DNA from 2 places in the Streptomyces sp. NPDC059649 genome. Region 1 is predicted to be linked to the other one. Evidence: riboswitches for the same ligand, from Rfam matches in the RefSeq annotation. Region 1 holds a riboswitch; the other holds the start of a gene.
What was found. A riboswitch is a leader RNA that binds a small molecule or an ion and turns the genes downstream of it on or off. The one in region 1 is predicted to bind S-adenosylmethionine.

Region 1 (5,594 bases):
TCGGTCACATCAGCGCGCTGAACTTCGCGCTCGGCCTGACGCTGGGTGCCGCCCTGTTCTGCATCGGCGCCGGCGCGGTCCACTGGGCCCGCACGCTGATGTCGGACGTGGAGGTCGCCGACGACCGCCACCCGATCGAGGCCAGCCCCGAGGTCAAGGCCAAGGTCCTGGCGGACTTCAAGCTGGGCGCCGAGGAGTCGCAGTTCGGCCGCCGCAAGCTGATCCGCAACACGATGTTCGGTGCGCTGGCCCTGGTGCCGCTCTCCGGTGTCGTCCTGCTGCGTGACCTCGGGCCGCTGCCCGAGACGAAGCTGCGCACGACGAACTGGAAGAAGGGCGTCCGCCTCGTCAACCAGTCCACCAACCTCCCGCTGCGTCCCGAGGACATCGCGGTCGGCTCGCTGACCTTCGCCAAGCCCGAGGGCCTGGAGGAGGACCAGGAGGACTTCAACGAGAAGATCGCCAAGGACGCCCTGATGCTCGTGCGGATCCAGCCGCAGAACATCAAGGACAAGCAGGAACTCGCGTGGTCCCACGAGGGCATCGTGGCCTACTCGAAGATCTGCACCCACGTGGGTTGCCCGATCAGCCTGTACGAGCAGCAGACGCACCACGTGCTCTGCCCCTGCCACCAGTCGACGTTCGACCTCTCCGACGGCGGTCGGGTGATCTTCGGTCCGGCCGGACACGCCCTGCCGCAGCTGCACATCACGGTGAAGGACGGCTTCCTGGAGGCCGCCAGCGGTTTCGAGGAGCCCGTCGGCCCGAGCTTCTGGGAGCGCGGATGAGTAACGAGACAAGCGCGACCACCACGCGCCGCGGCCAGGCGCCGCGGGGCGAGCGGATCGCCGACTGGGCGGACGGCCGGCTGGGCATCTACAGCCTCGCCAAGTCCAACATGCGCAAGATCTTCCCGGACCACTGGTCCTTCATGCTGGGTGAGGTCGCGCTCTACAGCTTCATCATCATCATCCTGACCGGTGTCTACCTGACGCTGTTCTTCCACCCGAGCATGGCCGAGGTGACCTACCACGGTTCCTACGTGCCCATGCAGGGGATCCGGATGACCCAGGCCTTCGAGTCGACGCTGGACATCAGCTTCGACGTCCGAGGCGGCCTGCTCATCCGCCAGATCCACCACTGGGCGGCGCTGGTCTTCCTGGCCGCGATGATGGTCCACATGATGCGGGTGTTCTTCACCGGCGCCTTCCGCAAGCCGCGCGAGGTCAACTGGCTGTTCGGCTTCCTGCTGCTGGTGCTCGGCATGTTCACCGGCTTCACCGGCTACTCGCTCCCCGACGACCTGCTCTCCGGCACCGGCGTGCGGTTCATCGAGGGCGTCATCCTGGCGATGCCGCTGGTCGGTTCGTACCTGCAGATGTTCATCTTCGGCGGCGAGTTCCCCGGGCACGACATCATCCCGAGGTTCTTCACGGTCCACGTGCTGCTGCTTCCGGGCATCATGCTCGGCCTGCTGGTGGCGCACCTGATCCTGGTCTTCTACCACAAGCACACGCAGTTCCCGGGTGCCGGCAAGACCAACACCAACGTCGTCGGCATGCCGCTGCTGCCGGTCTACATGGCCAAGGCCGGAGGCTTCTTCTTCCTGGTCTTCGGCGTGATCTCGGTGATCGCCGCGGTCGCCAGCATCAACCCCGTGTGGGCCATAGGGCCGTACCGGCCGGACCAGGTCTCCACTGGTGCGCAGCCGGACTGGTACATGGGCTTCGCCGAGGGCCTGGTCCGTGTCATGCCGGGCTGGGAGTGGAACTTCTGGGGCCACACCATCAACTTCGGTGTGCTCATCCCGATCCTCCTCTTCCCGCTCGTCCTGGTCGCCATCGCGGTCTACCCGTTCGTCGAGTCCTGGGTCCGCGGTGACAAGCGCGAGCACCACATCCTGGACCGCCCGCGCAACGTGCCCACCCGCACCGGCTTCGGTGTGGCCTGGCTGATCGCGTACTTCGTGATGCTGATCGGCGGCGGCAACGACCTGTGGGCGACCCACTTCCACCTGTCGATCAACTCGATCACCTGGTTCGTCCGGATCGCGTTCTTCGTCGGGCCGGTGCTGGGCTTCATCGCCACCAAGCGGATCTGCCTGGGTCTGCAGCGGCGCGACAAGGACAAGGTGCTGCACGGCCGCGAGTCCGGCATCATCAAGCGCCTGCCGCACGGTGAGTTCATCGAGGTCCACGAGCCGCTCGACCAGGAGCAGCTGCACTTCCTGACGCAGCACGAGCAGCCCGAGCCGCTGGAGCTGGGCCCGGAGGTCGACGAGAACGGCGTCCGCCGCAAGATCAAGCGGTCGCAGAAGCTCCGCGCCAAGCTCTCCAAGAGCTACTACGGCGAGGACAGCGTCATCCCCAAGCCCACGGTCGAGGAGTACCGGGAGATCACCAGCGGCCACGGCCACCACTGATCCCTCGCGTGCCTCGTAGCGCACCGTAGGTAGTACGCCACCCAGAGGGCCCCGTCCGAGCATCGGACGGGGCCCTCCGGCGTGCCGTCCCTCTCGATAGGGTGACTGCATAAGCAGGACACAGACCAGGAGCGTGGACCATGAACGTTGTGACCCCGGTGGGCGGCGACAGCGTGGCGGCCCACACCTGGCCGGGCATCCTGAACGCCCTGCTCGACGGCCGGGACCTCACCGCCGACGACACCGCCTGGGCGATGGACCGGATCATGCGGGGCGAGGCCAGCGACGCCCAGATCGCCGGCTTCGCGGTGGCCCTGCGCGCCAAGGGCGAGACCGTCGCGGAGATCTCCGGACTGGTCCGCACGATGTACGCGCACGCCCGGCTGATCGAGGTGCCGGGCCCCAGCGTCGACATCGTCGGCACCGGCGGCGACGGCGCCAAGACCGTCAACATCTCCACCATGTCCTCGATCGTCGTGGCCGGCACCGGCGCCAAGGTCGTCAAGCACGGCAACCGCGCCGCGTCCTCCGCCAGCGGCGCCTCCGACGTCCTGGAGAAGCTCGGCGTCAACCTCGACCTCACCCCCCAGCGGGTCACCGAGGTCGCGCAGGAGGCGGGCATCACCTTCTGCTTCGCGGTGAAGTTCCACCCCGCCCTCCGGCACGTCGCCAACGCCCGCGGCCAGCTCGGCATCCGCACCACGTTCAACGTGCTCGGCCCGCTGACCAACCCGGCCCGGGTGAAGGCCCAGGCGACCGGCGTCGCGGACGCCCGGATGGCGCCCATCCTGGCCGGCGTGCTCGCCGAGCGCGGTTCCTCCGCGCTGGTCTTCCGCGGCGACGACGGCCTCGACGAGCTGACCACCACCGCCACCTCCCGGGTCTGGATCGTGCGCGACGGCACGGTCCGCGAGGAGCCCTTCGACCCCCGCGACGTCGGCATCCCCCTCGTCCCCGTCGAGGCGCTGCGCGGCGCGGACGCCTCGTACAACGCGGACGTCGCCCGCCGGCTGCTGGACGGCGAGACCGGCCCGGTCCGTGACGCGGTGCTGCTGAACTCCGCGGCCGCACTCGCCGCGCTGGAGCCGTCGGACGCCCCGCTGACCGACCGCATCCGCCTCGGCATCGAGCAGGCCGCCGTCTCGATCGACTCGGGCGAGGCCAAGCGCGCACTGGAGCGCTGGGTGGCCGCCAGCAACGCCTGAGCGGCCGGTGACACAGGGTGTGACGCAGGGCTCAGTCCGTCATACGGACTGAGCCCTTGCGCGTAAATGCTCTTGTGGCATGATGCTGCGCAGGTCACGAGTGACAGCGACACAGGCCCCGGCCCGCTGTCCGGCAACCCTCCTTCCGTGGCGGGGTGCCCCGGGTGATGACCAGGCCGCAGGCAGCGAGGTCTGCGGCAAGCGCGGATCCCTCGCCAGGGATCCTGGTCCTCGAGGGAGAACTTCCGTGAATCAGCGAATGCGATAGGGCCCGAAGGCCCCTTTTTCGCGCCCTTTTTCCTTTCCCGCTGCGTCCCGCGCCGCGCGCTTCAGCACACCCGAAAGCGCCGCCGCCGTTTCCCGCGCCGCAGCGAATTCGCTCAATTCACTTACGCCTTACGGGAGTTCGCCATGTCCGTTTCCGCCGTTGCCGCCGACCGTTCCGTCTGTGCCCCGCTGCCGGTGCTCGGCCGGGACGTCCTGGTCCCGCTCGTGACCGGCGGCGAGGTCGACTACGCCGCGCTGGACTACGCCGCCAGCACCCCGGCACTGCAGCGGGTCTGGGACGACGTGGCCGCCTACGCCCCCTACTACGGCAGCGTGCACCGCGGCGCCGGATACCTCTCGCAGCTCTCCACCGACCTCTTCGAGAACAGCCGCCGCACGATCGCCGCATTCCTCGGCTGCCGCGCCGACGACCAGCTGGTCTTCACCCGTTCCACCACCGACTCGCTGAACCTGCTCGCCGCCGTACTCCCGCGGAACACCCGGGTCTTCGTCTTCGAGACCGAGCACCACGCCTCGCTGCTGCCCTGGGAACAGCGCGCCGACCTGACGGTCAGCTACCTCAACGCCCCGCGCACCCCGGAGCAGGCGGTCGCGACCCTGGAGCACGCGCTCGCCGACCGCGAGCCCTACGGGCCGGCCCTGGTCTGCGTCACCGGCGCCTCCAACGTCACCGGCGAACTGTGGCCGGTCCGCGAACTGGCCGCCGCGGCACATGCGCACGGCGCCCGGATCGTCCTCGACGCCGCACAGCTCGCCCCGCACCACCCCGTCGACCTCGCCGAACTCGACGTCGACTGGGTCGCCTTCTCCGGCCACAAGCTGTACGCGCCGTTCGGCGCCGGTGTGCTGGCCGGCCGCGCGGACTGGCTGCAGGACGCCGACCCGTACCTGGCGGGTGGCGGCGCCAGCCGCAAGGTCTCGCGGCGCGCGGACGGCGGCGTCGACGTCGAGTGGCACACCACGGCCGCCCGCCACGAGGCCGGTTCGCCGAACGTCATCGGCGCCTACGCCATCGCCTCCGCCTGCAAGGCGCTCACCGAGGCGGGCTTCGACACGCTCGTCGCCCGCGAACAGGAACTGATCGCGCGGGTCCGCGCGGGGCTGGCCGAGGTCCCCGAGGTGCGCGTCCTCTCCCTCTTCGGCGACGACGCCCCCCGCGTCGGCGTGCTCTCCTTCGTCGTCGAGGGCTGGAACAGCTCCCACTTCGCCGCCGCCCTCTCCGCCGAGTACGGCATCGGCGTCCGCGACGGCCTCTTCTGCGCGCACCCGCTGGTCCGCACCCTGCTGGGCAGCGACCCGCAGGACCCCGGCGAGTGCGGCGCCCCCGACGCGGCCCCCGGCGAGCGGTCCCTCAACGCCATCCGCGTCTCCTTCGGCGCCGGCACCCCCGACGAGCATGTCGACCGCTTCCTCCGAGCGGTCAAGGAACTCGTCTCCGACGGCGCCCGCTGGAACTACCGCACGGAGGACGGCCGTTGCGTGCCCGCTTAAGCGGGGTGCCTCCCACGTACCTGGCCGTCCCGCCGTGCTGGTTGCGCGTCGTTGCGCGCTTGGCGGCGCCGCCTACGTACCTGTCTGTCCCGCCGTGGGGGTCTCGCCGTTGCGCTTTGCGGCGCCCCCGTACGTACCCGTCCGTCCCGCCGCGGGGGTTTCTCGCCGTTGCGCCTGCGGCGGGCTGG
Region 2 (5,594 bases), on a different contig from region 1:
CGACGATGGTGGTCTCGTCCTTGGTGATGACGACCTTGCGGGCGCGGCCGAGCAGGTCGAGACCGGCGTTCTCCAGCTTGAGGCCGACCTCCTCGGAGATGACGGTGCCACCGGTGAGGATGGCGATGTCGCCGAGCATGGCCTTGCGGCGGTCACCGAAGCCCGGGGCCTTGACGGCGACGGACTTGAAGGTGCCACGGATCTTGTTGACGACCAGGGTCGACAGGGCCTCGCCCTCGACGTCCTCGGCGATGATCAGCAGCGGCTTGCCGGACTGCATGACCTTCTCCAGGAGCGGCAGCAGGTCCTTCACGTTGCCGATCTTGGAGTTGACGATGAGGATGTACGGGTCGTCGAGCGACGCCTCCATACGCTCCATGTCGGTGGCGAAGTACGCCGAGATGTAGCCCTTGTCGAAGCGCATACCCTCGGTGAGTTCCAGCTCCAGACCGAAGGTCTGGGACTCCTCGACGGTGATGACGCCTTCCTTGCCGACCTTGTCCATGGCCTCGGCGATGAGCTCGCCGATCTGGGTGTCGGCGGCGGAGATGGAGGCGGTGGAGGCGATCTGCTCCTTGGTCTCCACGTCCTTGGCCTGCTCGAGCAGGGCGGCGGAGACGGCCTCGACGGCCTTCTCGATACCGCGCTTCAGGGCCATCGGGTTGGCGCCGGCGGCGACGTTGCGCAGGCCCTCGCGGACCAGAGCCTGGGCCAGGACGGTCGCGGTCGTCGTGCCGTCACCGGCGACGTCGTCCGTCTTCTTCGCGACCTCCTTGACCAGCTCGGCGCCGATCTTCTCGTACGGGTCCTCGAGCTCGATCTCCTTGGCGATGGACACACCATCGTTGGTGATCGTGGGGGCGCCCCACTTCTTCTCGAGGACGACGTTGCGGCCCTTGGGGCCGAGGGTGACCTTGACGGCGTCGGCGAGCTGGTTCATCCCGCGCTCGAGACCGCGCCGTGCCTCCTCGTCGAACGCGATGATCTTGGCCATGTGAAGTGGTCCTCCCGGACTGGGGTGGATTGCTCCGGACCGCGCTGGCGCCCGCGACGGACGACCTGCAGACCTGCTGTGGTTCCTTGCCCCACCGGCCTGCGGGCCTCACCGACCCGGTCCTTCGTTGTCACTCTCACTCGGAGAGTGCTAACGCCAATGATTAGCACTCGAGGCATGCGAGTGCAAGCCGTTCGGAGCGTGGCCCATCCATCGAGGGGTGGCGGCCGGGAGGTCCGTCCGTCGCGGCGGACAGCAGAAGGCCCGTACCCCCGTCAGGGGTACGGGCCTTCACCACGCAGCAGTCGGTCGGCGCCTCAGCCGGCCACCCGGACCATGTCCGCCTGCGGCCCCTTCTGGCCCTGCGAGATCTCGAACTCGACCCGCTGGCCCTCCTCAAGGGTGCGGTAGCCGTCCATCTGGATCGCGCTGTAGTGGACGAATACATCCGCACCACCGTCGACCGCGATGAAGCCGTACCCCTTCTCCGCGTTGAACCACTTGACGGTGCCCTGAGCCATGCCTAACTCCCCTATTACTGGCCCTTGCGCAGGACCGCACTCCGCGGACCCGGGTCAGACCTCACCCCGCGAAAGGCCCGTGGGGTGTGCGCCGGAACGCGTCGACCGCCGCTGAATGTATCTGGACCGATGCCCAGCGCAACAGGTCAATCGGACGAGAATTCTGGCACCGGAGAATCGGCTATATGCGGCGAAATCGCGATTCTCCCGGGCAAGCCGGGCCGGGCATAGGCGTATCTAACCGACAAATGCCGCACACACTTTGAGCACAACTCAGCACGGATTCTTATGCGCTCGGCATACCCGGGGACATATACAGCGGGGAGATCGCCACAATGCTATCCCCTTTCACGAAACGGAATTGCCCCGTCCGTTTTTGATGGACGGGGCAATTCCGGTCAAGCGGGGGAAAGGATGGCGCAAATCCGCGCCTGTTCGATCACCGTACGGGCAAGGCCGCGCCACCGGGAGGAGGCGCGGCCCAGGTCCGACGGAAGGTCAGCAGCCTCCGGCCACCGCGGGGATGATGGAGACGCCCGCGCCGTCCGGCGTCGGCGTCTGCAGGCCCTGCTCGAAGCGGACGTCGTCGTCGTTGACGTAGACGTTCACGAAGCGGCGCAGCTTGCCGGCGTCGTCGAGCACCCGCGCCGCGATGCCCTGGTGGTTCTTCTCCAGGTCGGCGATCACCTCGGAGAGGGTCGCGCCCTCGGCGGTGACCTCGGCCTCGCCACCGGTGTACGTGCGCAGGATGGTGGGGATGCGGACCTTGACGCTCATGGTTCTGCCTTCCGGACAGGGATTACGGAGTACGGGTGCGGGGACTGCGCGGGCTCAGCCGGCCAGGCCGGCCGCGCGGAACGCGTCCAGGTTCGGACGGATCGTGGCCGAGGGCCCGGTGGTCGGCGCGACCGCGTCCAGTGTCTTCAGGCCGTCACCCGTGTTGAGGACGACGGTGGTCAGCGCCGGGTCGAGCAGACCCTCCTCGATGAGCTTCTTGGTCACGCCGACGGTCACCCCGCCCGCGGTCTCCGCGAAGATGCCCTCCGTACGGGCCAGCAGCTTGATCGCGTCCACGACCTGCTCGTCGTTGACGTCCTCCACCGCACCGCCCGTACGGCGCGCGATGTCGAGCACGTACGGGCCGTCCGCCGGGTTGCCGATCGCCAGCGACTTGGCGATGGTGTTCGGCTTCTGCGGGCGTACGACGTCGTGCCCGGCCTTGAAGGCCGTCGACACCGGCGAGCAGCCCTCCGCCTGGGCGCCGAAGATCTTGTACGGCTTGTCCTCGACCAGCCCGAGGGCGATCAGTTCCTTGAGGCCCTTGTCGATCTTCGTCAGCTGGGAGCCGGACGCGATCGGGATGACGATCTGGTCCGGCAGCTGCCAGCCGAGCTGCTCGCAGATCTCGTAGGCCAGGGTCTTGGAACCCTCGCCGTAGTACGGCCGCAGGTTGACGTTGACGAAGCCCCAGCCCTCGCCGAGCGGGTCGCCGATGAGCTCCGAGCAGAAGCGGTTGACGTCGTCGTAGTTGCCCTCGATGCCGACCAGGTCACCGCCGTAGACCGCGGCCATGACGACCTTGCCGGCCTCCAGGTCGTGCGGGATGAAGACGCAGGACTTGAAGCCCGCGCGGCGCGCCGCGGCGCCGACCGCACCGGCGAGGTTGCCGGTCGAGGAGCAGGACAGGGTGGTGAAGCCGAAGGCGCGGGCGGCCTCGACGGCGATCGCGACGACACGGTCCTTGAAGGAGTGCGTCGGGTTGCCGGAGTCGTCCTTGACGTACAGGCCACCGGTGACGCCGAGCTCGGCGGCGAGCCGGTCGGCCTTGACGAGCTTGGTGAAGCCGGGGTTGAGGTTCGGCTTCTCGGCCACGTCGGCGGGGACCGGGAGCAGCGGGGCGTAGCGCCAGATGTTGTCGGGGCCGGCCTCGATCTGCTTCCGCAGGGCCTCAGGGTCGCCGCTCGGCAGGTCGTAGGCGACTTCGAGCGGCCCGAAACAGCTGGCACAGGCGAAGATCGGACCGAGATCGAAGCGCTCACCGCATTCCCGGCAGGACAGCGCGACGGCGGGGCCCAGGGCGACGGGGGTGGGGTTTGCGGTGGTTTCGGTGACTTGCACAGCCATGGAGGCGAGGCCCTTTCTCCTCATCTTCCTCGCGGCGCATCTCGTCGCGAGACGGATTTGGCACCTTCCCTAGCCGGGAGCCTCGGCGCGCTGGACGCGGAGACCGACTGGAGGGTTGCCGGGGCTTCAACGGGCCGTATCCCTCTGCCCCTCTGGATGAGCGGTATGGCGCTGGGCCGAAACCCAGGCGTTTGTCGCGAGGCGACCCCGGCATGCGAGGGTCATCCGCGTTGTTCAAGACTGTAACCGAAGGCACTGACAGTTGAGATAGTCGTCCGAACCGCGAGATGGATCACACGATGGATCACCTGGCGACCGCTGCACCGGCAGCCACCGAGGAGTAAGAGACGTGCTGGAAGAGGTGGAGCGCTGGCTGCGCAGCCGCTCCTGGTCGGCTGCCGACCGCCCGTTGGAGCAGCTGCTGGCGGCCAAGCGCCAGACGGGCCGTACGGTCAGCGTCGTCCTGCCCGCGCTGGACGAGGAGGCCACGGTCGGCACGATCGTGGCGACGATCCGCGCCGAGCTGATGACCGACGCCGTCCCGCTGGTCGACGAGCTGGTGGTGCTGGATTCCGGTTCCACCGACCGGACGGCCGGGGTCGCGGCGGCGGCCGGCGCCAAGGTCGTCCACCGTGACGCCGTGCTGCCGCGGCTCCCCGCCGTCCCCGGCAAGGGCGAGGTGCTGTGGCGCTCGCTGCTCGCGACCACCGGCGACATCATCTGCTTCGTCGACGCCGATCTGCGGGAGTTCTCCGCGACCTTCGTCTCCGGGATCGTCGGACCGCTGCTGACCGACCCGGACCTGCAGTTCGTCAAGGCGATGTACGACCGCCCGCTGGAGACCGGGGGCGAGGGCGGGGGTCCGGGCCAGGGCGGCCGGGTCACCGAACTCGTCGCCCGTCCGTTGCTCAACCTCCACTGGCCGCAGCTGGCCGGTTTCGTCCAGCCGCTGGGCGGCGAGTACGCGGCCCGCCGTTCCCTGCTGGAGCGGCTGCCCTTCCCGGTCGGCTACGGCGTCGAGCTGGGCCTGCTCGTCGACGCGCTGCACACGGTCGGCCTGGACGCCCTCGCCCAGGTGGACGTCGGCGTACGCAGGCACCGCCATCAGGACGGCCAGGCCCTCGGCCGGATGGCCGCCGCGATCTACCGCACCGCCCAACTCCGCCTGGCCCGCGGCCACTTGGTGCGGCCCCGGCTCACCCAGTTCGACCGGGGCGAGGCGGGTTTCGTGCCCCGCACCACGGACGTGGACACCGAGGAACGGCCGCCCATGACCGACATCCCGGAATACGCGGCCAGGCGGGCGGCCTGACCCGCGTCGCACGTTTGCACGGATCCGTCACTGGTTAATCTCGCGACATGGTCTCCGAGCGCAATGTGGTGCACGCAGGTGCCGAGGTTCTCGTCGCGTCCAATCGCGGACCGGTCTCGTACGCCCTGGGGGAAGGCGGGGCGCTGACCGCGAAGCGGGGCGGGGGCGGGCTGGTGTCGGGGCTGTCGGCGATCGGACCCGAGACGGACGCGGTGTGGGTGTGTGCCGCGCTCGGTGAGGGCGACCGGGAGGCGGTGCGGCGGACCGGCGACGTGCTGGACCGGGCCGACACCGGCGGACAGCGCGTCCGGATGCTGGACATCCCGTCTCATATCCACGCCGACGCCTACAACGGCATCGCCAATTCGGTGCTGTGGTTCGTCCACCACATGCTCTACCAGACGCCGCTGGAGCCGGTCTTCGACGCGGAGTTCCGGCGGCAGTGGGGGGCCTACGAGGCGTACAACCACGCCTTCGCGCGGGCGCTCGCCGCCGAGGCGGGCCGGGGCGCGGCGGTGCTGGTGCAGGACTACCACCTGGCGCTGGTGCCGGGGATGCTGCGGGCGCTGCGGCCGGACCTGAAGATCGCGCACTTCTCGCACACCCCCTGGGCGCCGCCCGAGTACTTCCGGATGCTCCCGGA

Region 2: another riboswitch for S-adenosylmethionine. It lies ahead of thrC (threonine synthase); the one in region 1 lies ahead of ACFV1J_RS34545 (aminotransferase class V-fold PLP-dependent enzyme).

Annotation. Positions count from the first base shown of each region.
Region 1 is NZ_JBHWDV010000056.1:92-5,685, reverse strand. It holds gene ACFV1J_RS34565 (Rieske 2Fe-2S domain-containing protein) at 1-788, shown strand, start outside; gene ACFV1J_RS34560 (cytochrome bc complex cytochrome b subunit) at 785-2,422, shown strand; gene trpD (anthranilate phosphoribosyltransferase) at 2,563-3,627, shown strand; SAM riboswitch class IV at 3,720-3,837, shown strand; gene ACFV1J_RS34550 (hypothetical protein) at 3,880-4,011, opposite strand; gene ACFV1J_RS34545 (aminotransferase class V-fold PLP-dependent enzyme) at 4,039-5,406, shown strand.
Region 2 is NZ_JBHWDV010000027.1:32,951-38,544, forward strand. It holds gene groL (chaperonin GroEL) at 1-994, opposite strand, end outside; gene ACFV1J_RS25170 (cold-shock protein) at 1,312-1,515, opposite strand; gene ACFV1J_RS25175 (MoaD/ThiS family protein) at 2,014-2,292, opposite strand; gene thrC (threonine synthase) at 2,347-3,639, opposite strand; SAM riboswitch class I at 3,657-3,802, opposite strand; gene ACFV1J_RS25185 (glucosyl-3-phosphoglycerate synthase) at 3,989-4,951, shown strand; gene ACFV1J_RS25190 (trehalose-6-phosphate synthase) at 4,999-5,594, shown strand, end outside.